3 regions of the Evansella cellulosilytica DSM 2522 genome follow, and region 2 is predicted to be linked to each of the others. Evidence: riboswitches for the same ligand, from Rfam matches in the RefSeq annotation. Region 2 holds a riboswitch; each other region holds the start of a gene.
What was found. A riboswitch is a leader RNA that binds a small molecule or an ion and turns the genes downstream of it on or off. The one in region 2 is predicted to bind cyclic di-GMP.
Positions count from the first base shown of each region.

Region 1 (10,130 bases), 1.4 Mb from region 2:
CTTTGGCAATAGTATTCAATACATCATAGAATTAAAATCTCCCCATCTTTACCCAAAGATGGAGATGGAACTATTAAACCTCCTTGAAAAATATCAAATTGAAGACGATCACATCATCATACAATCGTTTGATGAAAAGTGTTTAGTTAACATCCACAAACAAAACGCCAATATTCCATTATTCCAGTTATTAAAACGACCAAATACAGACGAGCAACAGTTAAAATTGATTAAAAAGTATGCGGTAGGCGTAGGACCGAATTTTAAACGAATAAATGAAGACTATGTACGAAAGGCAAAAAGTTTTCAGTTATATATTCATCCCTATACATTAAATGATGAATTCGAAATTGAAACGGCATTAAATTGGGGGGTATCGGGGATTATTACAAATTATCCTGATAAAGTGAAGCGAAAGCTGAGTGATAAGAAGTGATAAGAAAGGAGTGGAAAAATGACTAAAAGGATAATAGCGAGTTTTGTTTTGATGGCAATTCTTTTTGGCTGTCAAGAACAAGGAAAATACGAAGGTCAACATTTTGAAGAAAGAAAAAATGAGCTATCTTTATTAAACGCTGCAAATGACAACATAGAAAGAGCTGTCGTTGTTGAGGAGAAAATGACAATTGGAGCAATAGGAGATGTATTGCTGCATAATCGTGTTTATGAGCTTGCCGAAACGGATGAAGGCAAATACGATTTTTCCCCAATGCTTGAAGAGGTTGCCCACCTTTTAGAGAAACCGGATTTTTTAATGGCAAACCAAGAATCGATGCCAGGAGGAGTGGAAATCGGTTTATCCTCTTACCCAGCCTTTAATAGCCCGCAAGAAATAGTAGAAAACTTACAAGACGTGGGAGTCGACATGGTGATCGGTGCGAATAACCATACGTTAGATCGGGGAATGAAGGCGGTAAATAGTGCACTGAACTTTTACGATGAGATTGAGATGGATTATGTTGGTGTTTATCGAAATACGGAAGATAGAGAAACGGACCGCATAGTAGAAATGGATGGGATATCGGTAGGTGTACTTGCCTATACATATGGTACAAACGGGATTCCTATCCCGCAAAATCACCCGGACGTAGTTGCTTTAATTGAGCCAAACAGAATCGTATCTGACGTAGCTAATTTGAAAGAAAAAACAGACGTCGTCGTTGTACACATGCATTGGGGTGATGAATATAAAAGAGAGCCTAACCAGGAGCAAAGGCAACTAGCACAAACATTATCAGAAGCTGGAGTCGATATTATTTATGGTCACCACCCACACGTACTACAACCAATTGAAATTGTAGAAAACGATGTAAATGACAACGAGACAATCGTTTTTTATTCTTTAGGAAATTTCCTATCAGGTCAGTACTTTGACTTTACTGATATCGGAGGGATAGGCACAGTGGAGATAACGAAAATAACTAACGGAGAGGATGTAGAAGTTAGCATAAAAAATCCTGAAATTATTCCTACGTTAGTAGTACAAGAGAATGACCTTTATCGTGTAAAGCCATTAGAGTCTACAGATGGCTCTCCAATAACAGGTTCGACTTTTAAAGAAACGATTGCGCATACATTGCTTTATTTAGATGAAGAGTAGCAAGGAATAGAAACACCTACTTTAGCACTAAGACTATTTTAACGAAAATACTTTTCAACGAGGGCAATACATACTATAATAAAATGAAGAGTTATGTCGATAATTGGAAATTTTTAAAATAAATTTAATATTGGGGCAAACTGTGCGAAAGTGCAGGACGCAAAGCCACGGGTCTAAGCATAGTATGATAGCCGGGTTACCTAGTATATTCTAGAGTAAACTGCTATAACGTTATATGCAGTTTTTTCTATTTTTATTAACGAAAACGTTTTCGTGAACAAGAGTAATATATTCACAAGTGGAGGAGGAATGATGTTGAAGCAAGAAAAGGCAAAAAATCTAGTGTTCAGTAAGTCGTTTAAGTATGTAATTGTATTTCTCCTTCTCTCTTTCAGCGCACTCATAACTAAATTATTCGATCTTCCCTTAGTTTTTGGCATGACGGTGAGCTTTGCTAGTTTATTTTTATTATTAATTGTCAGGTTGTTCAGCCTTGTTAAAGCGACAGCAATCGCTATCGTCATATTTATTATAGGATTCCTCTTTTATGAGTTACATATAACTGAGATTACGATGATACTAGAAGTCTTTTTCATTGGGGTTATTTTATTATTTAGACGAAAAAGCAGTATGGTTTTAATGGTTGGTCTCTTTTGGCTTATAATTGGAGTGCCATTAACGGCGATGATGTACAGCAGCTACTATCCTGAATTTACTGGTACATTACTGTATGTGCATTTGGCAATTCTTATCTTAAGCGGTGTTTGTAATGCATTAATAGCTGATATGATACTCGCTTATACACCATTAGAAAGATGGATAAAGGGCAGTAAAAAACAATACATTAGCTCACAGCATTTAATACTACACATCATCATTGTTGCTATCACCTTTCCATTTTTAATTAATTTTGCAATAAATAGCATTAGTGCGTATGAGTCATCTATTAGAAGCACTTCTCATTTATTGAGTAACAATGCTCGAAGTATTGAGAGTGAAATTAAGCAATGGAATACGAAAGACATGATGAAATTGTCTTTATTTGATACCGTGAAGCAAAGTCAATTAAGTAGCTTGCTAGAACGAAACATACAGGATGAAATATATAATGTCGTGGTAACAAATGAAAAAAATATCATATTATCGTCAACGAATGAACAATTTCATATGAGAGACTATTTTGATTGGTTTTCAGAATATGATGTTTACTATTTATCAGAACGCTATTATCAGAAACTACCAGCTAATCAAAATGAGCAGCCAAGCATTATGAATTGGAATAAAGGTAGCTTTATTTACGAAAGGCCTATTGAAGGGCTTCCACTAACAATATATGTAGAAATGCCATTGTCTTATCAGCAAGAGCGAATTTTTACCGACTTTTTGGATCAATTTAGATTCTTACTTATATTTGCCTTAGTTGCATTATTAATGTCAAGGGTGATCAATAGGAATTTGGTTAGTACTTTAAACCAACTTACATTAACAACGACAGGATTACCTAATAAAATTGGTGACAATGAAACGATTGATTGGCCACAAAGTAACGTGAAGGAAATTGATTTATTAATAGAAAACTTTAAATATACGTCAACGAAGCTGAAACAAATGTTTCAAAGAACAAACAATATGAATAAGGAGCTAGAAGAGCAAGCGGGGATGCTGCAAAAATCAGAGGAAAAGCTACAAAAATTAGCGTACTACGATATGTTAACAGGCCTCCCAAATAGACAGCATTTTCAAAAGTATTTAGAAAGCTTACTACAGTCTGAGGCAAACAAAAAAGCACCAACAATCGCTGTCATGTTTGTTGATTTAAATCAGTTTAAACAAATCAACGACACGTTAGGCCATAAAGTTGGTGATGAACTATTGAAGCTTGTATCCAACAAGTTGATGAAATTAGAGAAAGAGAAGATAAAAGTGTTTAGGCTAGGCGGAGACGAATTTGTCATTGTGTTAACTGAGGCTGATAAGAAAGAGGTAAAAAGATTCGGTGGGAAATTGCAAAGATTGTTTGCTGAACCAATCATTCTTAATAACATGTCCCTTTATGTAACAGCAAGTTTCGGTGTTAGTATGTACCCGAAAGATGGGGATACTTTGGATAGACTTGTTAGGTTTGCTGACATGGCCATGTACAATGCGAAAGAAAAAGGAAGAAATTATATACAATTTTTCGATCAATCGATGAAGGCTGACTTCTCAGAAAGAATGATGATTAACAATGGATTACGAGAAGCATTAGAGCGGAATCAATTTGAGCTTCATTACCAGCCGAAGGTAAATGCAAAAACGGATGAAATGTCTGGAATGGAAGCTTTAATGCGTTGGCACCATCCAGAGTTAGGGAATGTTAGCCCTGGAAAGTTTATTCCAATTGCAGAAGAATCTGGCCTTATTTTAAAAATAGATGAATGGGGCTTATTGCAAGCTTGTAAACAGAATAAACAATGGCAAGATGCAGGCTTGAAAAAAGTACCAGTAGCGGTAAACATCTCGGCAAAGCATTTTTATCATGGCTATTTAAGTGAAATGGTAAAAAGAGCATTAACAATATCGGGACTAGAAGCGCAGTATTTACAAATAGAAATAACGGAAAGCGTATTTATTAAAAAAATGGATGATGTTATTCATACACTTAATGGATTGCAAGAAATGGGTGTAAAAGTATCCATTGATGATTTTGGTAATGGCTTCTCTTCATTAAATCAGTTGTTAAAATTGCCGATTTCTGAGGTGAAACTAGATAGAGAGTTTATAAGGAACATAGGAGAAAATGAAAAACAAGCATCGATGGTAAAAGTGATCATTGAACTAGCGCATAGTCTCCAGTTAAATGTCGTTGGTGAAGGGGTCGAAACAGAAGATGAGCTAGCACTTTTACAGCAGTACCATTGTGATGAGCTGCAAGGCTTCTTATTTAGTAAGCCAGTGCAGGCGAGTGAATTAAAACAATTATTACAACGTTAAGGGATTTCCAAATAGGAAGGAGGACATGGAGTGAAAGCACACTATTTATTTTTTGTTATATTTATATTTTTAGCTGCCTGTCACGGTCAACCAATCGAAATGGAAATTCCTATACATGCTGATGAAGGATATGAGCAAACGGAAGTAAATAATGATGAGCGTATACAATTAGAAGTTTGGTCCTACTATCATGATGGATGGGAAGAGACTTTTCAAGATTATCAAGAGGAGCATCCTAACATAGAATTTTCAATCACTACCTTTGAATACGATGATTATTATGAGGCCTATTTTAACGCAATAGCAACTGGGGATGTACCAGACATCATGGTCATTGATTCTCCTTATTTAGCTTCTTTTAAATCAATGGATGGATTTGAAAATTTACTGGATGAACCATATCTTGCAGGTCAGCATAAGCACAATTTCCCAGAAGCACTCTGGGAGGTGTCTTTATCACTAGATGGTGAGTCCCTACTTGCGATGCCATTTAACACGTCGCCTTTAGTAACTTATTATCGCGCTGATATTATGGAGGATTATGGTTTTCCGTCTGAACCTGATGAACTAGCCGAGTACATGGAGGAACCAGAAAATTGGTTTTTAATAGGTGAGACGCTACGAAGAGATGATAAATGGATACTACAATGGCCGATAGAAGTAATTAGATTGTATGAATCGACTCGAGGATTTTATAATAATGAGATGAAACTTGTTAGAGATGATGGTGAATTTATTCAAGCTGTTAATCATGCACAACACGTAAAGGATAATGGTATGTTTCCTGGGTTAGATATTTACGGATGGAATGGGCGTGAAGCGATAAGAAATGATGAATATGTCATGATCTACTTAGGGACATGGGGAGCTGACTATATTAAACAAATTGCACCTGAACAAGAAGGGAAATGGCGAGTAACGAGGCTGCCTTTCAACCTTTATGGCTGGACAAACAGTGTGAACTTAGCTATTCCAGAAGCAAGCACGAATAAACTAGCTGCTTGGGATTTTGTTGAATACTATACGACAGAGCGAATGATGGGTGGCTTAATAGACTCTGTACCAGCTTATATTCCTGCTAGAGGTAATGAAGAGGTACTTTCATTTGAAAACCCATTTTTCGGAGGCCAATTAACACAGCAGTTATACGAGGATATGATGTCCAAAACGGAGGAAAGCTTTTTAACGCCGCTAGATTTTAAAACTCAACACATTTGGGATAACACGATTTATGATGCGTTAGAATTAGGGCTACGTCCGCGTCAAATATTAGATGCTTTAACTGAGAATATTGAATACGAATTAGCAGAAGATATGGAAATATTAAGGGGAAGCGTAACAAAATAATAAATACGCTATGCATAAAAACTTTCATTAGTGTCAGAAGAGCTAATGAAAGTTTTTTTGAGTTGACAATGTTTTTTTATCTATGTGTTATGCGTATAATGGGACTAGCAACGAGCAAAGGTGGAACAATGATGACTGAATTAAGAGTAACTTTAAAAAGTAAGTTTACAAACAAATATAAACGTGGCTATCCACTATTAACGAAAGACGTGCTTCAGCATGATAACGCTCAACTTGAAGAAGGTGCTTTGCTGCGGGTATTTGATGAAGGAAATCAGTTTATAGGTAAAGCATATTACGGGCTACAAAATAAAGGCGTCGGTTGGATGATCAGTGATAACGAAAACGAAAAAATTGATGAGGCATTCTTTAAAAACAAAATGAGTAGTGCATTCAATCATAGAAAATTGTTTTTTAAAGATACAAGTACGACAGCATTTCGAGTGTTTAATGGTGAAGGTGATGGACTCGGAGGATTAACGATCGATTACTTTGATGGCTTTTATTTAATTCAATGGTATAACGAAGGAATTTATTCCTTTAAGGATCAGAATATTTCTGCTTTAACGGAGCTCGTGACGTACAAAGGGATTTATCAAAAGAAACGGTTTGATAAAAAAGGCCAGTATATAGAGGATGATGATTTTATTACAGGAGAACGAGGAGCGTTTCCGATATTTGTAAAGGAAAACGACGTCAATATCGCTGTCCATTTAAATGATGGGGCAATGGTAGGGGTTTTCCTAGACCAACGTGAAGTGAGAAAGCGAATAAGAGATACATATGCATCTGGAAAAACGGTTTTAAATACGTTCTCGTATACTGGGGTATTCTCTGTGTTTGCAGCATTAGGAGGCGCATTATCAACAACGAGCGTTGACCTAGCAAACCGTAGTAAGCCGAAAACGATCGAGCAATTCAGTTGTAACGGAATTGATTATGAAGCGCAACACATCATCGTGCAAGATGTATTCAACTTCTTTAAATTCGCGGTGAAAAAAGAGTTGAAGTATGATTTAGTCATATTAGATCCGCCTAGCTTCGCGAGGTCAAAAAAGCACACCTTTAGTGCTGCTAAAGATTATAAAGATTTATTAAAGGATGCCATTTCGGTTACAGAAAAAAACGGTGTCATTGTCGCCTCAACAAATGCGAGTAACTTTGATATGAAAAAGTTTAAAGGGTTTATAGAAAAGGCTTTTAAAGAATCGAATAAGGCCTATCACATTTTGGAGGAGTTTACATTACCTGCTGATTTTAAAACAATTCCAGCATATAAGGAAGGGAACTATTTAAAGGTACTTTTTATAAAAAAGAGAGATTAGAAACACTTTGGGCAAGCGCTAGGAATAGGCTATATCGTAAAAAGCGTGAGGAGGTTACGACACTTGTATCCACAATACCCTTATTACGATAAAGAAGTAGAATGTGAAGAACAGCCTATCTCCTTTCCACCACAGCATCAAAATGAGCATCCAGGTAAAGAGTTTCCAATGATACCAAGGCCAATTTCAGAAAATCCTTACTATATGCCAGCAAATAAGTTGAAAAATAAAGTTGCGATTATAACTGGTGGAGATAGCGGTATTGGGAGAGCCACAGCGATTGCCTTTGCAAAAGAAGGGGCTAATATTGCTTTTGCTTATTTCAATGAGCATGAAGACGCACATGAAACGAAAGCGAGAGTCGAAGAGCTAGGAAGTGAATGTTTAGCGATACCGTGTGATTTGACGAGTGAACAGGCAGCAATTGCGTTTGTATCTCAGACGCTCCACTATTTTAACAAAATCGATATTGTTGTCAACAACATAGCAGTTCAGTATGTACAGGAGTCTTTATTAGATATTACGAGTGAACAACTAGAACATACTTTTAAAACAAACATTTTCTCCTTTTTTTACGTAACAAAAGCGGCACTACCGTATTTGAAAAACGGAGCATCCATTATAAACAATGCATCAGTGACCGCATATAAAGGACACGAAAAGCTCATCGATTACGCTAGTACACAAGGAGCAGTCGTTACCTTTACCCGATCATTAGCTAAATCGTTAGTAAAGGATGGTATTCGGGTCAACGGTGTTGCACCTGGTCCTATTTGGACGCCACTCATCCCATCATCCTTTTCTGCAGATGACGTGAAAAAGTTTGGCACTAATACACCGATGAAACGTGCAGGCCAGCCATTCGAATTAGCACCGACATTTGTCTACTTAGCATCAGATGATTCTAGTTATGTAACAGGTCAGGTGTTACATGTAAATGGAGGAGAAAGTGTAGGATCGTAAAAGAGGTTGACTCAAAAGGTCGATTTTACCTTTGGAGTCAACCATACCTTTTGGGACACCCTCTTAGAAACAGTAAAGAAAAGATGCCACATGTCTTTAAAGTAGTAGTGAGTGCTCTTCTCGCTACTACGCGTGGCATCTTTTCCACCGCCAAATTTATACATTATCTTTTAATAAAACGTAAAAACACCTTCACGAAGCAGTTATTAACGTTTTTTCTTTAAAGCGGTAAAGAACGACCTTCGTCCTTACTCTACAATATTAACAAAAATATCATCAATAGAAGGTGCCTCATCAATTAAACCAAATTCGAGCATCCAATCGATCGTTTCTTGCCAAGAAGCACTATCTTGACTTCCGAAACCGTTTGAAGATTGCATTTTTGGTAGTAATATATGCAAGCTTTCCTCTTCTACTTCTTCAATTAATGGGAAGTTTGCTTCATCCTCGTTACTAAACAAAACAGCTAAAGCCTCGTCGGGGTTAGTTACAGTAAATTCATAGCCTTTTGTTGCCGCACGCCAAAACGCTTTAATTGTTTCTTGCTCCTCTTCCCACGTTTGATCATTTGTAACGAAAACGAGCTCATAAAAGCTTGGTACGCCGTAATCAACGGGATTAAAATAGCGTGTTTCATTTCCTTGGTAACGTAAAACGGGAACTTCATGGTTAATGTAAGCGCCAGTGACCGCATCGACTTGCCCAGATACAACAGAGGATCCAAGCTCGAAGCCAACATCAACTAACTGAACATTTTCATAACTTCCACCGTCGTTTTCGACCATCGTTTTAATTAACGCTTCATTTAATGGAATACCAGGATAACCAACTTGCTTACCTTCAAGGTCTCTAGGTGTTTGAATATCACTATCCTCTAAAAAGATCGTATGATTTAAAGGTGAACGGACAATAGCGCTAATCGCTTTTACAGGAACGTCCTGATTAGCACGAGCAGTTACAACGTCAGGCTGATAAGTAATACCGAGCGTAATTTGCCCTGCAGCAGCGAGATTAATAGGGTCAGTTGGATTTGCCGGGAATTGGATGTTGACATTTAACCCTTCCTCTTCAAAATAGCCGTTTTCCTGGGCTACATATAAATAACTGTGTACGGCATTTGGATACCAGTCAAGCATGATGTCAATTTCCGTTAATTCGTCATTGTCGCTGCCACATGCAGTGATAGTAAAAATACATACAGAACAAAATAGTGCGATTAAAAGCTTTTTCATTTTATTTTTTCCTCCATTTTAATGTTACTTTTTCTAGTAGTACGACGAGTAAAACGAGTGTAATACCGATTAATGATAATAATAAAATCGGTGCAAATACACCAGCCCCGTCAAATTGCGTCATCATCCTCCGACTAAAGTAGCCTAAGCCTGCTTGTGCACCTAACCATTCTCCGATAGCAGCCCCAATAACGCTTAACGTCACCGCCACCTTTAAGCCAGAGTAAAAATGAGGTAATGCTGATGGAATATCAAGCTTGAAAAAAATATCCCTTTTTCGTGCCCCCATCGTAAGGAGCAAATCTTTTAAATCTTTATTACTAGATTTGAGTCCATCGTACGTATTTACCGTAATAGGAAAAAACGTAATTAATAACGTGACAGCAACTTTACTCCAAATCGAATAGCCGAACCAAAGCACGAATATTGGGGCAAGTGCAATAACAGGTATCGTTTGAGAAGAGATAATAATAGGATAAAGTGCCTTCTCTAACGTTTTACTCACATTCATCAATACCGCTAATCCTACTCCAAGAAAAATGGATAAAGATAAACCTGTTAAAATAACAGTGAGCGTAGCTGGCATATGGACGAGTAATAAACTACCTCTTAACTCCCAGAGACGAACAATAATTTGTGTAGGAGAAGGTAAAATAAAAGCCATGCCTATCGCCTTTGCGCTAATCTCCC
Region 1 is NC_014829.1:4,566,286-4,576,415, reverse strand. It holds gene BCELL_RS20890 (glycerophosphodiester phosphodiesterase) at 1-436, shown strand, start outside; gene BCELL_RS20885 (CapA family protein) at 455-1,600, shown strand; cyclic di-GMP riboswitch class I at 1,725-1,804, shown strand; gene BCELL_RS20880 (EAL domain-containing protein) at 1,910-4,573, shown strand; gene BCELL_RS20875 (ABC transporter substrate-binding protein) at 4,604-5,920, shown strand; gene BCELL_RS20870 (class I SAM-dependent rRNA methyltransferase) at 6,049-7,245, shown strand; gene BCELL_RS20865 (SDR family oxidoreductase) at 7,309-8,208, shown strand; gene BCELL_RS20860 (ABC transporter substrate-binding protein) at 8,457-9,440, opposite strand; gene BCELL_RS20855 (ABC transporter permease) at 9,442-10,130, opposite strand, start outside.
Region 1: it holds a riboswitch for cyclic di-GMP, as region 2 does, so the genes downstream of both, BCELL_RS20880 (EAL domain-containing protein) here and BCELL_RS14840 (sensor domain-containing protein) in region 2, are expected to answer to the same signal.

Region 2 (10,130 bases):
TACACGTTCTAAACTCTGATAGGCGAGGGAAAGCTCTTCCTTTGAAAAAATACCAAGCAAGCTTTTTAATGTACCTGTGTATCCAAGTCTTCCAGAAATAACATTTTTCATTACTGTTGAACGTTTTACTAAATTATAATTTTGAAAGATCATTCCTACTTCAGTACGAAGTTTTCTTAAGTTTCTCGAGTTGTATGCTAAGATATTTTCATCATCAATGAACAGTTCCCCGTCTGTAGGAGTTACTAGACGGTTCATACTTCGAATAAGTGTAGATTTACCAGCTCCAGAGAGTCCAACGACTACAACAAATTCTCCATCGTTTATTTTTAAGTTTATGTTTTTTAGCCCTTGTGTGCCGTTCGGATAGACGAGTGAGACATTTTTAAATTCGATCATTTTTTACTAATCCCTCATTTCTGTAGTTATAGGAAGGAAACACCCACCTCTTTTGTGATCGAAACAGACAAAAGAGGAGGGGAGAATATCTTCTCCCCTACCATTTCTTGTTGTTATTTTTACCCTATTTTTTATATTAATACTTATTCTACTTCAATTCCTAAACTTTCATAAGTCATACGAACTACATCGTATGTGCTATCTTGCGCTTCAGCAATTCCAGTCCAGTTGTATACTTCATCCATGATTGTAATCATTTCTTCATCATCATTAAATGACATGAAAACTGCAACAAGTTGCTCAATAAGTTCAGAAGATAAAGTGTTTGTGTTAACACTGATTGTGTCATTTGGAATATCATCAGTATAGCCTAAAATAACTAACTCATCATAAACTTCTGGATAATCTCCAGCAATAGAATCACGTGCATCGTCAAACGTTGTTGCAAAGTCAGCTCCACCTTCAAGAACTTCCATTAATGCGTTGTCGTGAGAACCAGCTTGAATCATATCACTTACCCAGCTATCAACATCTTCAACACCTAGCTCATTCATTAATTGAGCTGCAGGGAATAAATAACCACTAGCAGAAGATAAGTCTGGGAATGCCCATGCTTTGCCTTCTAAGTCTGCAAATGTTTCAATTCCAGAGTCAGCACGAACTACATACTGTGCTTGATAAGTAGTACTTCCGTGACGTACAGACGCAAGGACAACTTCAACATTATCATAACGATCTGTTGCTAAAGCATATCCGAATGGAGGTAGGAAGCCGATATCAACTTGATCATTTCCCATTGCTTCAACTAACGCCGAATAGTTAGTCATTACTTGTCCAGTAACTTTTACACCTAACTCTTCTGAAAGTCTCTCTGCAAGAGGCTCAACTGTGTCTGCAATGTTTGCAGAATCTTGAGAAGGAACAAACCCCATAATAATTTCTTCTTCGTCACCGCATGCCGCTAATGAAAGTGTAGCTAAAGATAATAGTAATGCAGAAAACAATTTTTTCATTTTTTTAACCCCTCGCTTTTTGTAGATTCATGTCTTACCGAAAATGATTATACAACACCATTTTAGGAAAAGCTATATAATTTACACGATTGTTACACTATTTTTACAAAAAAAATAGTAGAAAACCTAACAATCATGAAAATATTAGCCGTAATCTTCGCTATTTCACAATATTTTTGAAAGGAAGGTACGTAACCTAGGCAGTGTTATTAATAAAAAACTTGCTCATTGTAAGCAATATATATTAATCTGATGAATGGATAAAAAGGTAGTAAAATAAGCACCAATAAATTATCAATTAAAAAAAGGACGTGAAGAGTAGTGGAAAATAAATTATTTATATTTGATTTAGATGGAACTTTATACGAAGGAACAGATCATTTTGATTATTATGCAGAAAGGTTAAAACTAGATGTACCACCTGAGAATCTTGAGGCATTCGTACGCGATTATGAATTAATGAAGGCTGGAAAGCACCCTGTAGCAATAGGGAAAGCATACGACACGAAAAATGATGCGATACTAACAGTAGACCCAATGACCTTGACTGTTGTAAAGGCTGAAGACTGGAACGGAAATCGAGTTACTGAGGTTGAAAAGCAATATGGGGAAAAGCAAATAACCTTTGATTTTAAAAATATTATTGCTATTGGAGACGGATGGTGGCTACCTTGTGCTTGTGCTCTTCATCACGGTGTCGATGAGTGTTATCCACGATATGTGGAAACGAAGGATTATATGGTTACAGACCAATTTCAATTAGAAAAAATTAAAGGACTTACTACTTTCTTAAAGAATTTAAGAGAGAAAGCAAGTATTGTTCTATTAACAAATAGTGATGAGGATGACGTATCGCGTTTATTATCTGAATTGGACTTAGAAGGGATTTTTCACGAAGTGCTTACTTCTGCTCAAAAGCCAACAAAGACGACAAGTTTCTTTGAACAGCTTTTAGAAAAGTATGATGTTAGCCCGAAAGAAACAGTCTCTGTTGGTGATAATTTTATCAATGAGATAGCTCCTGCACTTTTAATGGGAATGAATGCTGTTTACATATCTGAACATTCGCACGAGGCTGAACACGAACAATTAGTTCAAGTAAACCGGTTACATGAGTGGATGGAATTGATGAAATAAAGCGATTTAATTGGAGGGATAGAAGTGAGAAAGTTTCCGATAAGACTTTATGGACGAAAACGGTGGTCTTACTCACAAATTAGTAAAAATAATCGATCTATACCTTCATCTAGAGAAATTTTACATGTGAAATTTAATGATTGGAAAGCAACAAGAACAAAAGATAGCACTGCATTTGTAATATTTATGGATTTCGACCAATTTAAGTCAATAAACGAATTGTTCAGCTTTGAGGTTGGCGACCAATTGCTTCAGCTTGTATATCATACGCTGAATGAAAAATCACCTAGTAACTGTACATGGATATCACTAGGTAATAATTCATTTATGGCACTAGTAACTGGTGTTTATGAAAAAAGTGATATTGAAGCACTCGTAGAAAGTTGGAAAAATAGTATTTCTCGTTCTTTAGTCGTTGACAGCTATGAATTTAATTTAAAACCAACTTTTGGTAGTTCAAAGTGGTTTAATGACGCTCATGATTTACAATCTCTCATGAAATGTGCAGATGTAGCCCATCGACAAGCAAAGGGAAAGCCGCAAAGCTTTTTCGAATGGTATGATCCAGTATATAAAGAAAGAATTGTTGCTGCTTTTGAATTAGAATCGGAAATGCATTCTGGCATAAAAAATGGAGAATTTGAATTGTATTATCACCCTCAATGGGATGTTGATAAAGGGGGTTGGGGTGGACTTGAAGTTTTAGTTCGTTGGCGCCATCCTAACAAAGGGTTGATACCTCCTGATAAATTTATAGATATCGCAGAAGAAACGGGGCTAATTCATCCCTTAGGAGATTGGATTATTGAGAAGGCGTGTAAAAATCATGTTGTTCTTCAAAGAACAACTGGGTTAAAAGATCTACCTATTGCAATAAACTTTAGTATTAAACAGTTAATGAAAAAAAATTATATTGAAAAGTTAGTAAACATTATAAAGGAAACTGGGTTAGACCCTCATCATTTTATTATGGAAATTACTGAATCTGTTGCTGTAGATGTTGAAAAAGCAAAATCTTTACTTAGTCAAGCTAGAGAACACGGCATGAAAATAAGTATAGATGATTTCGGTACTGGATATAGTTCTTTAAGCTATTTAAGAGAACTTCCAATTGACGAATTAAAAATTGATCGAAGCTTCGTAAAAAAAACTGATAACGGTGACGAAAAACAAAAACATTTGTTAAGGTGGATTGTTCACTTAAAAAAAGTATTGGGTGTGACGATAGTAGCAGAAGGTATAGAGACGAAACAACACTTTAATATGTTGCGAAGATGGGGGTGTAACAAACTACAAGGATATTACTTCAGTAAACCAATCTCGCAAAAGGAAATCAACAATTACTTAATCAAAAATCACGCAAACGAGTAGAGGCAGTCTCAAAGATGTGCCAGCTACTATAAGTCTGTTTTATTTCTTGATTATACACAACGTGCAAATCAATGCCATTAACATAAAAAAAGGTCACTGAAAAAGTAAAGAGCAACTTTTTCAGCGTCTATAAAGACAGGTGGCAATGTCCACTCGCCACCCGCTGACTATAAGAACTCCATTTAAGTGGCCTTTAAGAGATTGCGACGCTACCAACCATTGCATAAGGGAGACTCGATAGGTGAAAATTACCTTTTGAGTCTCCCTTTAAGTCTTCACTTATAACTTGTACCTTTGTATTTGATTATATTGGTACAGCGATTGTAACTATTGCCAAACTCCTCACTTATGGACAGTTACAATTTTAACTTATGGTTCGAGATGGGTACCGAGGCTCGATTCTTTCCTCAAAAAACTCTGTATAGTTCTTTGTTGATAAGAAACCGACGTAATCGAGCTTATAAACCTCATAATAAATAACGTATTCACCATTCTTAAAATGTACATGAAGATGCCTATTTGTCTCATCATACTCAATGTAAGATAGTTTACCGTGGTTCAATTCAACTGTTTCCATAATACCCTCCCTCTAATTTTTCTTTAGGGAATTACTCTTACTAATAGGATACCCGATATAATAGAAAAGAAACGAGCCTATAAAAAAAAGTTGGTCATTTCTTGTTTTGATAATACTTTGCCACTTGATACAACTTTATCGTTTACGACTAGTGTTGGAGTATAGTAAAATCCATTTAAAGTAGGGGGATCTTGATGGTGAATTTCTACGTGAGCATGTAAGCCAATATCATTGATGACTTCCTTCAACCTTTTCTCAACGATCTTGCCATTAATGTTTGAACTAACAAACAGCTTCACTTCCAATTCACTCACCTCACTTGTCTATTCTTATTTTTATTATAATCCATTGTTTTTGACCGGAAACGCTATCATTTGACAGTGATGTGACTAAATTGTTACTATTTAGAAAACTTTATTATTCAGCAAATATCGATTTTTTATAAAAAAAATGTAAAATTATGCTTGTATTTTTACTTTAGAAAATAATACAATTAAACTAGTAATCTTTTCTAGAAATGCGCGCATGGTAAAATGTAGTTGATTATTAGTTTAGGATACTCGCATACCGTGTTTATTACTTCAGCTTCCTTTCGTGAGAAATCAGCTGTAAAATCATCATCAGTTTTAACTAAGCTAAAAATTTAAAAGGTAGCGAAGAATATATGTCTTGATTTGGGCACTTGGACATACAGGAGCTAGTAGTGCAACCGACCTTGTTATTTAGGTCGGTTTTTAATATTGATACAACTTAATAATGTTAGTTTTGTATACTGGAATATATTTCAGTACAAAACGAGGGATTATCCCAAACTAATCATGGATGAATAATGATAATTCAAGGAGGAACAGAATGGAAATAAATAAGTTACCTTCAATAGAGAAGAAGACTATAGAAAAAAATTACCATTCTCACTTGCCTAAATGGTTTTCACATGTTTGGGGTCAAGAAAAACAGCCAAGCATTGAAAGTGATCAAGCACTAGATCAACAATATGAACAATTAATAAGTAGATTTAAAATTGCATTAGAAACGACAGCATTGATCGTACTTGTTAATGATACGGGTGCAATTACATATGTTAGTGAAGAATTTTGTGATCTTTTAGATTATTCAGAAAGTGAACTAATAGGTGTGAACTATTTATCATTACAACACCGTTCATTTAAAGAACGGGAATTGTTTAGTAACACACTAGCATCACAAAAAATCACTTCCTTTGAAATGATTCCCTTAAAGAAAAGTGGAAATCCGCTTATATTAAAGACACAAATAATGCCTTTAATAAAATCAAATCAGGAAAGCGATATATTTCTCATCATGCATCGAGATGTTACACGTTTAAAGCAGGCAGAAAAAGTAATAAAGGAATTAGGAGCAGTAGATACTCTTACAGGGTTACCAAATAGAGATAAATTTGAAAGAGATGTCAGATCAAGAATTGAAATGAAGCATGCAGAGAAATTTCCTTTTGCCATTCTTTTCTTTGATTTAGATCGTTTTAAGTTTTATAACGACACTTTAGGGCATTTTACTGGAGACAAACTAATACAATCTATCTCTCAAACGTTAAGTAGTATCCAACATAAAAAAGTGCAAATATATCGTTATGGGGGAGACGAATTTTCCGTATTATTTCATTCTCCAAAGTCTAAAGAGGAAGTACAAGAGTTGGCTCAAGAAATATTACTAGCCTTTGAATCACCATTTCATGTAAAAGGAAATGAACTATACATCACAGCTAGTATAGGAATCTCGTATTTTCCTGTCATAGGAGTCACTTATGACCAAATAATTCAACAAGCGGAAATGGCTATGCACTACGCTAAAGAGTTAGGTAAGGGTGATTTTCAATGGTATCAATCGTCAATTCGAACAGAGCATGACGAAAAATTACTTATGGAAAAAAGATTAAGAATTGCTATGGAGCAAGAAAACTTTGAGCTATATTATCATCCTCAAATTGATTTAAAAGAAAACAAAGTGATCGGAGTAGAAGCACTTTTAAGGTGGAACGATGAACAGTTAGGAAAGGTTTCTCCTTACAAATTTATTCCAATTGCTGAAGAAACAGGATTAATTAACCAAATCGGGGATTGGGTACTTGAAAAAGCTTGTATTCAAGCGAAGAAATGGAATAATGAAGGTCATGAACTAAGGATAGGTATAAATATTTCACCCCAGCAATTTCAGAGACCAGATTTTGTTAGTAAAGTAAAAAATACTTTAGATAAAACAGGCCTGTCTCCAAAACTGTTAGACTTGGAAATAACGGAAAATGATTTACTTTATAATCGTGATGAATGTCTTAAAACGTTGTATCGTCTAAAGCAATTTGGAGTCAGTATCTCTATCGATGACTTTGGTACGGGCTATTCTTCATTAAGTTATTTACGTAGATTTCCGATAGATACGTTAAAAATAGATCAATCATTTATTAAAGAGGTAGTTGATAATACTAATGATCAAGCAATCGTGACTTCTATCATTCAATTAGCACACAATATGAAGCTGAGAGTCATTGCTGAAGGAGTAGAAACGTCTGAAATGGTTGCATTTTTAAATAAGTTAAGCTGCGATGAAATGCAAGGATTTTTGTATAGCCAACCGCTTCCACCAGAAGCTGTAACAAAATATATAGAGTCAACTAGTCCGTCAATGAAACTAAACGTATAGGACCATGTAACCTATTAACATTTTCTCTATATTGTTATACTGATGTATAAGGTAGAAAGCGTATTTTTTGACTTCAAACCCAATATCAGTTTATAGTATAATCGCTCAATCCAAATTGCATAATACTATGGAAAGAGGAAAATGTTATGGCGATAACAGCAAAACAAAAGAAAATTGAATATGCTATGCTTCTTGCATGGGGGATAGCATTAATAGCAACCCTCGGGTCTTTATACTTTTCTGAAATTGAAAACTTTATTCCTTGTGAACTTTGTTGGGTGCAAAGGATATTTATGTATCCTTTAGCAATAACACTAGCAATTGCAGCAATAAAGAAGGATTCGAAACAGGCTTACTATACGTTGCCTATTAGTTTAATCGGCTTAAGCTTCTCTATTTACCATGTAATGCTAGAAAGAATACCAGCGTTAAGTGAGACTGCTGAAGGGTGTGGGATTATCCCATGCAATTATTTATATATTAATTGGTTTGGATTCATCACAATTCCTTTTCTAGCACTAATCGCCTTTCTTTCCATTTCAATTATTATGGTTTACGTGATTGTTACAGAGAGGAGAGGGGAAAAGTGAAAAAGGTTATCATTTTCGGATTAATTATTGTCATTATTTTTGCTGCATTAGCTTTCGTTACATCTCAGCAAAATAAACAGCAATCGGAAGGTAATCCTTTTGGTAAGGATCAATTACATCGTGAGACATTAAATCAGCTTGATAATCCACTTTATCAAAATGTCATAATACCTGAAGAATTAAACAGTAAGCTAGAAAATGAGGAAACGGTAACGGTATACTTTTATAGCCCTACATGTGAATATTGTAATGAGGCCACCCCAGTTTTAGTACCTTTAGCAGAACAGTTAGGTGTTGATGTTGTGTTATTCAATTTACTTGAATTTAACCACGGTTTTAATGATTACAACATTGATTATACTCCAACACTTGTTCACTATGAAAATGGTGTTGAGGTGAGCCGAAAAGTCGGATTATTTAATGAAGCAGCTTATGAACAGTTTTATCGTGAAGATGTTCTAGGTGAATAATGAGAAAACTATAAATTGTACAGAAAAAAAGAGACCATTTCACTATGTGAAATGGTCTCTTTTTTTTACCCTAATATATATTAAATAAATATCTATTTCGCTCATGTTTTCTACTTTCATAAATCAGCTTATTTTGGAAGGTTAATGGGAAATTTTATCGTAAATTAAAAAGTGAAGATTTTGGTGTTGAGGCCACACTGAAAAAGTGAAAGAACACGAGGGCCCTGAGGAAGGGTGTTCTTTCACTTTTCAGTGTCCCTAAGTAATATTTCGTGTTCCAATTAAAGAATAACTGAAGGAAATGTTATAAAATAAAAATTCCTAGTCCAATTTGCTATCTATTTGGACTAGGAATTACGGTTATTTTTGTATTTTTCTCCTTAGGATCGGCACTACTTACTTTACACCCTCATCCATATAAAGGACTCTGTTAAAGACTAGTGTTGATTCTTAAGAGATAAAAAAAGGTTGGTGGGTAAACCATACTATTTAATGTGAAAACGTTAAAATAAACTCTGTTCCTTGACCGATTTCGCTTTTGACAGAAACCGCACCACCTAAAGATTCGATGATACTATAGGAAACCATTAAACCTAAGCCTGTGCCATTTGTCTTAGTTGAATAATAAGCCTTACCTATTTGTTGTAATTGTTCTTTGGACATTCCAATACCAGTGTCTTTTATGGATAATATAATTTTCTCCCTCTCACGGTACCCATTTATGATTAGTTCCCCACCGTTTTCCATAGCCTCAATGCCATTTTTAGTTAAGTTCAAAATTACTTGTGTGAGCTTTTGTTCGTTTCCTATTATCGTAATGTCCTCTTGAACATCCATTTTCACTTTTACATTATTCATGAGGGCATAAGCTTCAATCGTATGTAACACTTTATAAATGATGCTATATATTTGAATTTGTTTCGTAGCTTTATCAGCTGGCTTTGCTAATGATAAATAATCAGTAATAATCAACTGTGCTCGATCAAGTTCAGACATTGTAAGCTTCAAATAGCGTTTTTCTTCGGATGTTAATTTTGAATTAGAGTGAATCAGTTGTATAAATCCACGGGCAACTGTCATTGGATTTCGTACTTCATGCGCTATAGAAGCAGCTAATTCGCTCACTAATCGTAATTGCTCACTTTTCTGTAAGTCTTTTTTCAGATTGGCATTTAATTCAATTTGTTGTACGTAAGCAATCATAATAAAAACAATTGGGATGGGAGATACTATGATAACACTATAGAAAATGTGAAATTCAGAAGATGAGAAATAGTTAATTGGGTATAAAAATATTATTGTATAAGGTATGAGAAACAAAAATGATATCATTGCAAAATTTTTCGGAGTAATCCAGCTTCTGTCATTCGTTGATAACCATTGAGCTATTATGATAAAATAGCAACTAATCATAAACCAAAGAAGTAAATGGGTATCTCCATAAAGTATTCGAGAGATGAGATCAATGATTAATAAGCAGGCACCAATAGTTACACCGTTAAAAAGTGTTGCCAAAAATATAACAATATGACGAAAGTCAATTACATGGTCACTAAATATTGATATAGGAAACTGCACTGTTAGTAAAAATATAATGATATAGATTGAATAATTTAATAAACGAATAGCAATATGACCTTTTAACTGAAAATTGTTTGAAAGGGTAAGAAAAAATAATAAAGGTGTTAATATAATAAATGCTTGAAAAAGATACTGAAAAAACAGTTCCATAACGATGGGCCTCCAATTTCTTCCTGTGACTTTATTTTACGTATTCTGACTAATAATTACAATATTTTAAAAATAAAAAGTAAAAATATAAAAAAGAGGTGAACATAGTTTGAATAAACTACTTAAATACATAGGTGTTGGGATTTTTGTCGGTTGGTCAATAGCC
Region 2 is NC_014829.1:3,187,867-3,197,996, reverse strand. It holds gene phnC (phosphonate ABC transporter ATP-binding protein) at 1-399, opposite strand, end outside; gene BCELL_RS14865 (phosphate/phosphite/phosphonate ABC transporter substrate-binding protein) at 543-1,412, opposite strand; gene BCELL_RS14860 (HAD family hydrolase) at 1,734-2,549, shown strand; gene BCELL_RS14855 (putative bifunctional diguanylate cyclase/phosphodiesterase) at 2,574-3,920, shown strand; gene BCELL_RS14850 (KTSC domain-containing protein) at 4,285-4,497, opposite strand; gene BCELL_RS14845 (thioredoxin family protein) at 4,575-4,796, opposite strand; cyclic di-GMP riboswitch class II at 5,138-5,221, shown strand; gene BCELL_RS14840 (sensor domain-containing protein) at 5,350-7,173, shown strand; gene BCELL_RS14835 (disulfide oxidoreductase) at 7,320-7,763, shown strand; gene BCELL_RS14830 (thioredoxin family protein) at 7,760-8,233, shown strand; gene BCELL_RS14825 (ATP-binding protein) at 8,723-9,964, opposite strand; gene BCELL_RS14820 (hypothetical protein) at 10,074-10,130, shown strand, end outside.

Region 3 (10,130 bases), 2.3 Mb from region 2:
GATTTGATAGTGAATAACGAACCGAACGTTAGATTTATTGATTCCCATTCCGAAAGCGTTTGTAGCTACCATCACTTTTAAATCATCATAGACGAACTGCTCCTGCATGAATTCACGCTCTTGATTGGACATCCCACCATGATATTTTCCTACAGAAAGATTCATCGAAGAAAGGAGTGTGTAAATCCTTTCAACTTCCTTTCGTGTGGCTGCATAAATAATCCCAGATTGATCAATATTTCTAGTAATATAATTTTTTATATAGTGATCGCGATCTATTCCCTTTAATACGTGAAAAGAGAGATTCTTTCTAGCAAAACCTGTTTGAACAACGAAGCTTTTATCAATGGACATTGCCACGCAAATGTCATCAGTGACTTCAGGAGTTGAGGTTGCAGTAAGCGCAAGCACTACAGGTTTTGTATCAAGCTTTTCTAGTAAATGTGGTATTTTCATGTAGCTTGGTCGAAAGTCGTGTCCCCATTGTGACAAACAGTGGGCTTCATCAATTGCGACTAAGGATACTTCAATACCGCTTAAACTATTAATAAAAGAAGGGGCATCTAGCCTTTCTGGAGCGATATAAACTAGTTTATAATGTCCTTGTCTCATAAGTGACAAACGCTCATTTACATCGTTATTGGACAAGGTACTATTAATAAAAGTGGATGAAATACCTAATTCCTTTAATTCATCTACTTGATCTTTCATCAGTGAAATTAATGGAGATATAACAATTGTAAGTCCAGGGAGCAACAATGAAGGTATTTGGTAACAAATAGATTTCCCCCCGCCTGTAGGCATAATTCCCATCGTCCGATTACGACAAAGAATATTTGTGATAATTTGTTCTTGTCCTGAACGGAAGGAATCATAACCGAAATGCTGTTTTAGGAAGGAACGCGCTTGATCTAACATAATTAATATCCTCCTAACAAATGCAACTCTTATGTAGGATCCTAAAAAAGATACTATCATTCTACCATATTATATTGCATTAAAGAGTGTTTGAAATAATCTAATACTTTTATTAGAGGCTGTTTTCGTAAAAATTGATGCTTTTCCAAACTTGGTGAAAAGAAAGGTATACGAAAAGAGCCTAGTGAAAAAACGATTATTCATTATTAAATAACTCAGAATATATTGAAAAAAGGTGAGGGAGTAGCGATAATGGTAATACCAACATAAAATGTCGGTTTTTAGGAGGGTTGTCTATTGCGTAGAAACATATTGGTTAGTCTCATTTCTTTCATTACGTGTTTACTTTTATTTTCCGTAATCGTACAAGCTTCCAGCGATGAGAATGAAAATGTCGTTTCACTTTTTGATAATACTAAGAGGATCCAATTAGAAGAACATATTAGTATTTTTGCGGACATAAACAACGCCTATACGATAGATGATATACGTTCAAGCAGTTTTGAGGGTACATTTGAATTAAATCAAGAAAGTATACCTAATTATGGATATACAGATACGGTATATTGGGTGAAGGTTCATTTGCGGAATCAATCTTCAAAAGACATTTGGTTGCTAGAAATCGATAATGCTACGTTAGACTATTTATCGTTATATTTCCCAGAAACAGCTTATGAAAATGCCTATGTAAGTGAAACAGGTGATTTACTTCCTTTTGACAATAGAGAAGTAAACCATCGTAATTTCGTTTATCGATTACAATTAGAAGAAAATAATATTACAACATTATATTTAAGGTTTGAATCTGAAGGTGCGATGCAACTTCCAATAACTCTTTGGCATCAAGATGCTTTTATTGAAAAAAGCCAACTTGAATATGCTTTATTAGGTATATTTTTCGGCATATTATCTATTATGGCATTATATAATCTATTTTTATTTTTTTCTTTAAGACATTGGAGCTATTTATTTTACGTTTTATTTATTGCCTCGAACATTTTTATACACTTGTCCTTTACTGGTACGGCATATCAGTACATTTGGCCAGAACAAAGTTGGTGGAATAACCGTGCCATCGTGTTATTTATGCTAATCTCAAATATATTCGGGTATTTGTTTGCAAAAAGCTTTTTAGAAATGAGAAAGGTGATACCAGGATTAAATAGTATATTTAATTATTTGATTTTCTGCAATTTTGTCATTATATTCCTACTTTTTTACTCCTATAGTTTAGCATTAAACCTTGTTGTAATAAGCTCAGGAGTAACAGTTTTATTAATGATTTGGGCCGGTATTTCCTGTTATCGTAAAGGGTATCAACCTGCAAAGTATTTTCTTTTAGCTTGGCACATTTCTTTTATAGGGACTATTATTTCATTGCTAGCAGATGCTGGGTTTCTTCCAATTTATTTCGTTACGAAATATGCATGGCAAATTACAGCTTCTATTGAATTTTTACTTTTTTCATTTGCTTTAGCCGATAAAATAAACATGATGAAAAAAGAGAAGGAACAAGCTGAGCAAGAGGTAATAAAAAGTAATTTAAGAGCGTTAGAAAATTTAAAGAAAACAGATAAATTAAAGGATGAATTTTTAGCAATGACGTCCCATGAGCTAAGGACGCCGCTTCATGGCATGATCGGTATTGCGGAAACGATGTATGATGGAGCTACAGGGAAAATGACGCAGTCGATGAAAAAACACTTGAGTATGATTATATCTAGTGGTAAAAGGCTGTCACATTTAATTAACGATATTTTAGACTTCTCTATATTGAAAAATGACGCTATGAATCTTCATTTGAAGAAGGTTCACTTAAAGGAGCTTGTTGATGTTGTTATTATCATGAGTCAATCTTTACTTAACGAGAAAAATATAAGAATAATAAATGAAATAGATACTAATATACGGCCTGTGTTAGGGGATGAAAATAGGCTACAGCAAGTATTTTTTAATTTAATAGGAAACGCCATTAAATACACAGAACGCGGGACAGTTGTCATAAGTGCGGAAGAAGATGGAAAAATGCTTCAAGTTCATATAACAGATTCAGGAATTGGAATTTCTGCCGATCAAATAGATACGATATTTGATGCCTTTAATAGAGGGGGAAATAACTCAGAAGAGCAGAGTGGAACAGGGTTAGGTTTGAATATTACAAAAAAGCTAATAGAAGCACACGGTGGAAATATATCCGTTGTATCACAGGAAGGAAAAGGTTCTACTTTTTCTTTTTTAATACCTCTATTTCAAGAGGTTGGTTTTAAAGAGGCTAAAGAAGAAGTAAGTGCAACTCTGTTCTCAGAGCAACATTCTAAGTATAGTCACCATATCGATGACGAAACGTTAATGATTGATAATAAAGGAAAGAATATAAAAATATTAATTGCTGATGACGAACGAGTAAATCTCCAGCTATTGTCAAACCATTTATCATTACAAGGGTATTACGTCGATACTGCTAAGGACGGAGATGAGGTATTACACAAAGTGGAAAGTGGTAATTATCACTTACTCATATTAGATATGATGATGCCAAGAAAGTCTGGATATGAAGTTTGTCAGCAATTAAGGAAGAGATTTTCTTTACTAGAGCTACCTGTTTTAATTCTTACAGCTAAAAATCAAGAATATGATAAGGTAACAGCATTTGATTCCGGTGCAAATGACTATATCGTAAAACCTTGTGAAAAAAGAGAGCTTCTTTCAAGGACAAAAACATTAATAGAATTGAGTCTCGCAGTTCGAAAAATAAAAGAGCAAATGAGAGAACTTGATGATGTTAATCAGAGGCTACTACAAATAAACGACGAACTAGAAGGGAAAGTGAGAGAGAGAACTGTTGCCTTAAAAGAGGTAAATGATGAATTGCTGAAAGCGAATGAGGATTTAATTAAATTACAAAACGCTAGGACGCATATGCTATCAAATATTTCACATGAATTTGGCACACCTGTCACTTTTCTACAGAGCTATATTCAGTCAGTGAGAGCCGGAATTATTGAAGCGAATGACGCACACTACTTAAAATCTGTCGAGAATAAGGTAAATATGTTAAATAGATTAATTGAAGATTTATATGATATCTCTAAGCTTGAGTCAGGTGATATCACACTAATGACAAAGGAACGCAATTTACATGAATGGATAAATCAAATGTACGATAAATTTGAAACGGATGTGACAAGGCGGAAAATTACACTCCATAAACCAGTTTTTACAGGTAATGAGGAGCAAGATATACGAATTGACATTGATAATGACCGTATGGATCAAGTTTTTACTAACATCATTTATAATGCGATTAAGCATACAAATGAAGGCGGCGATATTTGGATTAATGTTGTGGTGAAGGATAGGCAAGAGGTTATGATAGAAATTAAGGATAATGGACATGGAATAAAAGAAAGTGACTTACCATTTGTATTTGAGAGATTTTTTAAAGGAGAAAAAGTGATAAATGGAAAGATTGGAACAGGACTAGGGCTAGCAATATCAAAAGAAATTATTCATCACCATAATGGAGAAATATCAGTTAAAAGTACAGAGGGAAATGGCGCAATCTTTTGTATCTCGTTACCTATCGTAGACTAATTGATTTATGGAGGTTGTTAAGAATGAAAGAAAAAGTGTTAATCATTGAGGATGACGAAGATATTAGAGAATTGACTGCATTATACTTAAAAAAGCATTCGTATGAAGTTTTTACTGCGAAAGACGGCTATGAGGGAATTAATATCGTACAAAATAATAATCCCCATCTAGTTTTATTAGACATACTTTTACCCGGAATGAAAGGGTATGAGATTTGTCAAAAAATTAGAATGCTTTCAGAAGCACCCATTATATTTTTAAGTTGTAAAAGGGATATAAGAGATAAAGTAAAGGGATTAGATGCGGGCGCTGATGATTATTTAACGAAGCCGTTTGATTTTACGGAGCTTGAAGCAAGAATAAAAGCAAATTTACGACGTAGTAAAATGAATGCAAATCGCAATGAACCAAAGCGTGTTTTTTCATGTGGAAATCTAGAAATAGATTTAGATAGTTATGATGTTTTCAATAAAGGGAATAAAGTTTCGTTATACACAAAGGAGCTACAACTTTTAATGCTACTAGTTGAAAACAAAAATCATGTGTTTAGTGCTGAAAAAATCTATGATCAAATTTGGGGCATTGATCATTGTGGCGATTTAAAAACCGTCATGGTACATATTAGTAACTTACGTCGTAAAATCGAGGAAAATCCATCAAAGCCAAAATTAATTAAAACGGTGAGAGGTTTCGGGTATAAATTCAGTACTGCTGACGAGGACATTAAAGGATAGCTTGTGGAAATTTGTAATTAATTGTAGATAAAAACATACAAAATTTTAACTCCATTTTAACCTTTTTTATTTATAGTGATAGATAATAAGAACTATAAAACACTGTGGGGGTGTTCATAATAGTTTGGCATCGGATTTATAATCTGATAAATCAGAAAAATAGGGTGAAAAGTTTTGAGTCTTTTGTTGCAGGTAAACTAAAAACTCCTACCAGATAAAGGCAAATCTATTGAAAAGTAGAGGCGCAAAACTACGGATCTAAGGGCTAAATGTTTAATGTCTATGATAGCCGGGTTACCTAGTAGGCAAGATTATCGGAAAGGGGTTTGATGTTTTTGGGGAACATGAAGATGGTGGCAGTAGATGAGGAGTGGAAAGGTTTATTGAAGGAAGCGAGAGATTTGGGGTTAACGCCAAAAGATATTAGAATATTTTTGGCGAAAAAAAGCTATGAAAAAAAAGTACATAGTTGAAAATAATCATTCCTACTATGTAATCGGTCGTTTCAGGCATTAATATTGTTTATAATATGTATTTTATATGATGTGTAAGAGGGGACTCAAAGGTTGATTTTACCTTTAAGTCCCCTCATTTTTTCATGAGTATTTAAGTTTTTTTTGTAAAGCTAGCAACAATGGCATCGAGTTCTTCCATCATATCTTTTAATTGTGTAGTCGTGTCGGTAAAATTCTCATACGTTGCTAATTGTTCTTCAGCTGTAGCAGACATATTCTCCGAACTCGCTTTATATTCTTCTGAAACATCTGTCATTTCATTGATGGATGCTTTTAGCGTTTCTACTTTCTCTACTATTGATTGACACATTTTAAAGGAAGCGCCTATATCATGGTGGACGACTTCCGTTTGAGCAACGATTTTTTCAAAGACCTCACCTGTAGATGATAATTGGTCTGCACCTTCCATTACTTGTTGCGTCGTTTCGGACATAACGATACTAATCTCTTGCGTTTCCTTTAATAAATCTTCTATAATGCTCGCAACATGGTGAGCATAATGACCAGATTGATCGGCTAACTTTCTAACTTCATCTGCAACTACAGCAAAGCCTCTTCCTGATTCACCAGCTCGGGCAGCTTCGATAGCTGCATTGAGAGCTAATAGATTTGTTTGCTCTGCAATGTCAGACATATAAGTGACCGATTGCTGAATTTTGGAAGAACGCTCTTGTAGTCGATCGACAACTTCGTTCATTTGTTGTACTGCATTTGAAATGTCCTTCATTTGGCCCTCCGTATTTATCATACTTTTTGATCCAGATTGTGCAAGTGATCGCGTGCTACTTGAAGAGTCCTTTGAACGTCTCATTTGTTCCCTAATAAGTTGTATATCAGAAGAAACGTCCTCTATTGAGTTATAGCTAACTCTAGCAACTTGCAGTTGCTCTGTAGCCCCTTCGGTAATGGTATGAATTGAATTTGTTATTTCACCAGTAGCAGCAACTGATTCCTTTACACCTAAGTTTAGTTGTTCAATGCTTTGTAAAACGTCCTTTGATGTACTTGTTAATTTAGTCGTAACCTTCTCTAAAACATCTCTTTGCTCTTCTTCCTTTTTCGTTAATTCTTTTACATATTGATTTCTAATATTAATTTGGATGATAAGAACACTACTTGTAAATATTAAAAATACAGCATGAATGAGCAAAAGACTAAAAGGATAATCAGCTGTGCCGGTAATCAACTCAGGTGCAACAAGGTATCCGCCAAAGTGCTGAATAGCAAAAATAATAGTACTGAAAATAATTAAACGAATGCTTTCGTAGTATGCTAACACAGCTAACACCATAAAAATCGAGAAATGGTATTCAACTAAACCATCACCACCAGCAATAAGTGATATGCTACTCAATGTTAATGAGAGCATAATGAATAACGAAATTTGCTGATGCTCTTTATTCTTATAATATAAAATTACGCTAGTTAATAAGAAAATAAAAGGAATAACTACTAAAATATTTAAAGGAATAGAAAAACTATGTGATGAATGATTGTGGTGAGACAAGAAATACCCTTCTAAAAAGTGGAAATGACGGTGTAATACATGAACAGCAATGGAAAGAAAAAAGATAAAGGCCGTAATGTAAAGCATTATCAGATGCTTTCTTTTTTTCATATTAGAATCCTCCTGATGAAAAGTGATAGTAAAACTAGTTGTAAACGCTATTTTTATTATAGTTGCTGCAGTAATATGAGACAACTATTTTGTCGAATTATGTAGATTTTTAGGCGAGTGCAAAGGTTATCGAAGAGCGTTACATTTGAATTGAATAATTTCATTATTATATAATATTATTACTTACTTTTTTATAGTAAGATGATTGGAGAAAATGGAGGCGGCTAATCAAATGTCAATGAAACATGTGTTTAAAAAAGGAGAAGCTGGTAATCAGAACACTTTGTTACTATTACATGGTACTGGCGGAGATGAACATGATTTGATACCAATTTCGGAAATGATTGACCCTGGTGCTGCTGTATTAAGTGTAAGGGGTAATGTCGATGAGAACGGCATGAATCGTTTTTTTCGAAGACTTGCAGAAGGAGTATTCGATGAAGAAGATTTAATAAACCGAACGAAGGAATTAAAAGATTTCGTTGATCAAGCAGCAGAGCAGTATGAATTTGAGCGTAAACACGTCGTTGCTGTAGGATATTCCAACGGAGCAAATATCGCTGGAAGCCTGCTTTATCATTATGAAAAATCGTTAAAGGGAGCGGCACTATTGCATCCGATGGTTCCGCGTCGTGGTATTGACATTCCTTCGCTACAAGGAATTTCTGTCTTTATTGGGGCTGGTGCAAATGACCCTATTTGTCCACCAGAAGAAACAAAGGAGCTAGATAAGACTCTTTCTGAAGCGGGAGCAGCAGTAGACGTGTTTTGGGCAAATCAAGGACATCAGCTGACGAGAGAAGAGATAGATCAAGTGAAAGCATGGTATGAAAAAAATATGTAGGGAGTGTTTCCTTCTATGGTAAGTATAAACCCACATTCCTTAAGTAAAAAAGAGAACTATAGTATGTTAACAAGCGCTATTTTACCTAGACCTATTGCTTTTGTGACATCTATATCAACTGAAGGCGTAGTTAACGCAGCACCATTTAGTTTTTTTAATGTCGTTTCATCTGAGCCACCACTAATATCATTATCGATTGGCCGGAAAAATGGAATAATGAAGGACACATCCCGAAACATTTTGGATGGGAAAGAGTTTGTTGTACATGTTACCGATGAAGAAAACGTAGAAGCTGCAAATCAAGCTGCTGCAAACCTGCCTCCCGATGAAAGCGAAGTGAAGAGGGGAGGACTTTCCCTTATCGATAGTATTCGAGTAAAGACACCAGGGTTAAAGGAAGCAGCTGTGAGAATGGAATGTATGCTCGAAAAGCATCTTGTCTTTCAAGAAGATACTACGATAACCGATTTCATTATTGGCAGAGTAGTCCAATATCATATAGCTGACTCGGTGTATAAAGAAGGAAAAATAGATGTGAAAAAACTGAAGCCCGTTGCTCGGCTAGGTGGAAAAGATTATACGAAGCTAGGTGATCTTTTCTCCTTAGAAAGGCCATGATTAAAGTTGAAAATGGCCCCTTATTATTTTATTAAAGGAGGGACTGAAAAAGTTATTCTGTTCTTTTTCAGTCCCTCTTTTTGATGGAGAATGAGGGGCTGTTTTCTTTTTATGGCATGATTATACAGCCAGGAAGTCAGCATGGGGAAGGAATGGCTAGCCATTAAAGGCTATCAGGCCCGCTACTCGATGTAAAGTTGTAGTATACATGAAAAATCAAAAATGTACATGCTAAACCGAGCGTTTTTGTACTTCTTTTAATTGTCATTTGTACTTCACATGAAATACGAACGAGGCAAGGATGTGTTTAATAACCAATTTAGAAATAGGTCCGATGGAATGTATATGAGTATGGCCACACGTACTTTGTGGAAGTTTGACTAAAAGTAGATAAACGTTATATAAAATCCCGTCGTGAGAGTGAGTCTAGTCTGAGTGGATATAAAACACGAAATAAAATCTCGTTGTGATGGTGAGTCTAGTCTGAGTGGATATAAAACACGAAATAAAATCTCGTTGTGATGGTGAGTCTAGTCTGAGTGGATATAAAACACGAAATAAAATCTCGTTGTGATGGTGAGTCTAGTCTGAGTGGATATAAAACACGAAATAAAATCTCGTTGTGATGGTGAGTCTAGTCTGAGTGGATATAAAACACGAAATAAAATCCCGTCGTGATGATGAGTCTAGTCTGAGTGGATATAAAACACGAAATAAAATCTCGTCGTGAGAGTGAGCATAGTCTGAGTGGATATAAAACACGAAATAAAATCCCGTCGTGAGAGTGAGCATAGTCTGAGTGGATATAAAACACGAAATAAAATCCCGTCGTGAGAGTGAGCATAGTCTGACGGGACATAAACCATGATTTAATACCCCATCACGAAAGTAAGCCACACTAAAATGTAAAGAAAACATGATATCTAGTTCCTTCACATGAACGCCAATAAATGTAGAAAAAGGTAGTATGGCGGCATGCCATCTACCCTTCAATCAATTTTTTAAGCCAAGGTTTGCCATTGCATAGCAAATCCCTTTCCTCTACAGAAATCGCTTTACATAGCCAACCCCTTTATTCTGAAAAAATCCCTACTAGATAGGCAATCCCTTTATACGCTTAAGGTTGGCATGCTGCATAGAGAATCCGATTCAGAACTCAATATACGTCAAAAGCAAGCTACAATTAACTCATTAAAATACTTTCGTTGTCCAGTTTTCACCGTTCCAAATGTCTGTTACAACCTCTTGGTAAAACTCTGGCTCATGGCTAATTAAAAGGATACTTCCAG
Region 3 is NC_014829.1:848,600-858,729, forward strand. It holds gene recQ (DNA helicase RecQ) at 1-918, opposite strand, end outside; gene BCELL_RS03840 (ATP-binding protein) at 1,216-4,512, shown strand; gene BCELL_RS03845 (response regulator transcription factor) at 4,536-5,246, shown strand; cyclic di-GMP riboswitch class I at 5,456-5,548, shown strand; gene BCELL_RS21965 (anti-repressor SinI family protein) at 5,591-5,719, shown strand; gene BCELL_RS03850 (methyl-accepting chemotaxis protein) at 5,853-7,379, opposite strand; gene BCELL_RS03855 (alpha/beta hydrolase) at 7,618-8,223, shown strand; gene BCELL_RS03860 (flavin reductase family protein) at 8,239-8,841, shown strand; gene BCELL_RS03865 (ABC-F family ATP-binding cassette domain-containing protein) at 10,033-10,130, opposite strand, start outside.
Region 3: it holds a riboswitch for cyclic di-GMP, as region 2 does, so the genes downstream of both, BCELL_RS21965 (anti-repressor SinI family protein) here and BCELL_RS14840 (sensor domain-containing protein) in region 2, are expected to answer to the same signal.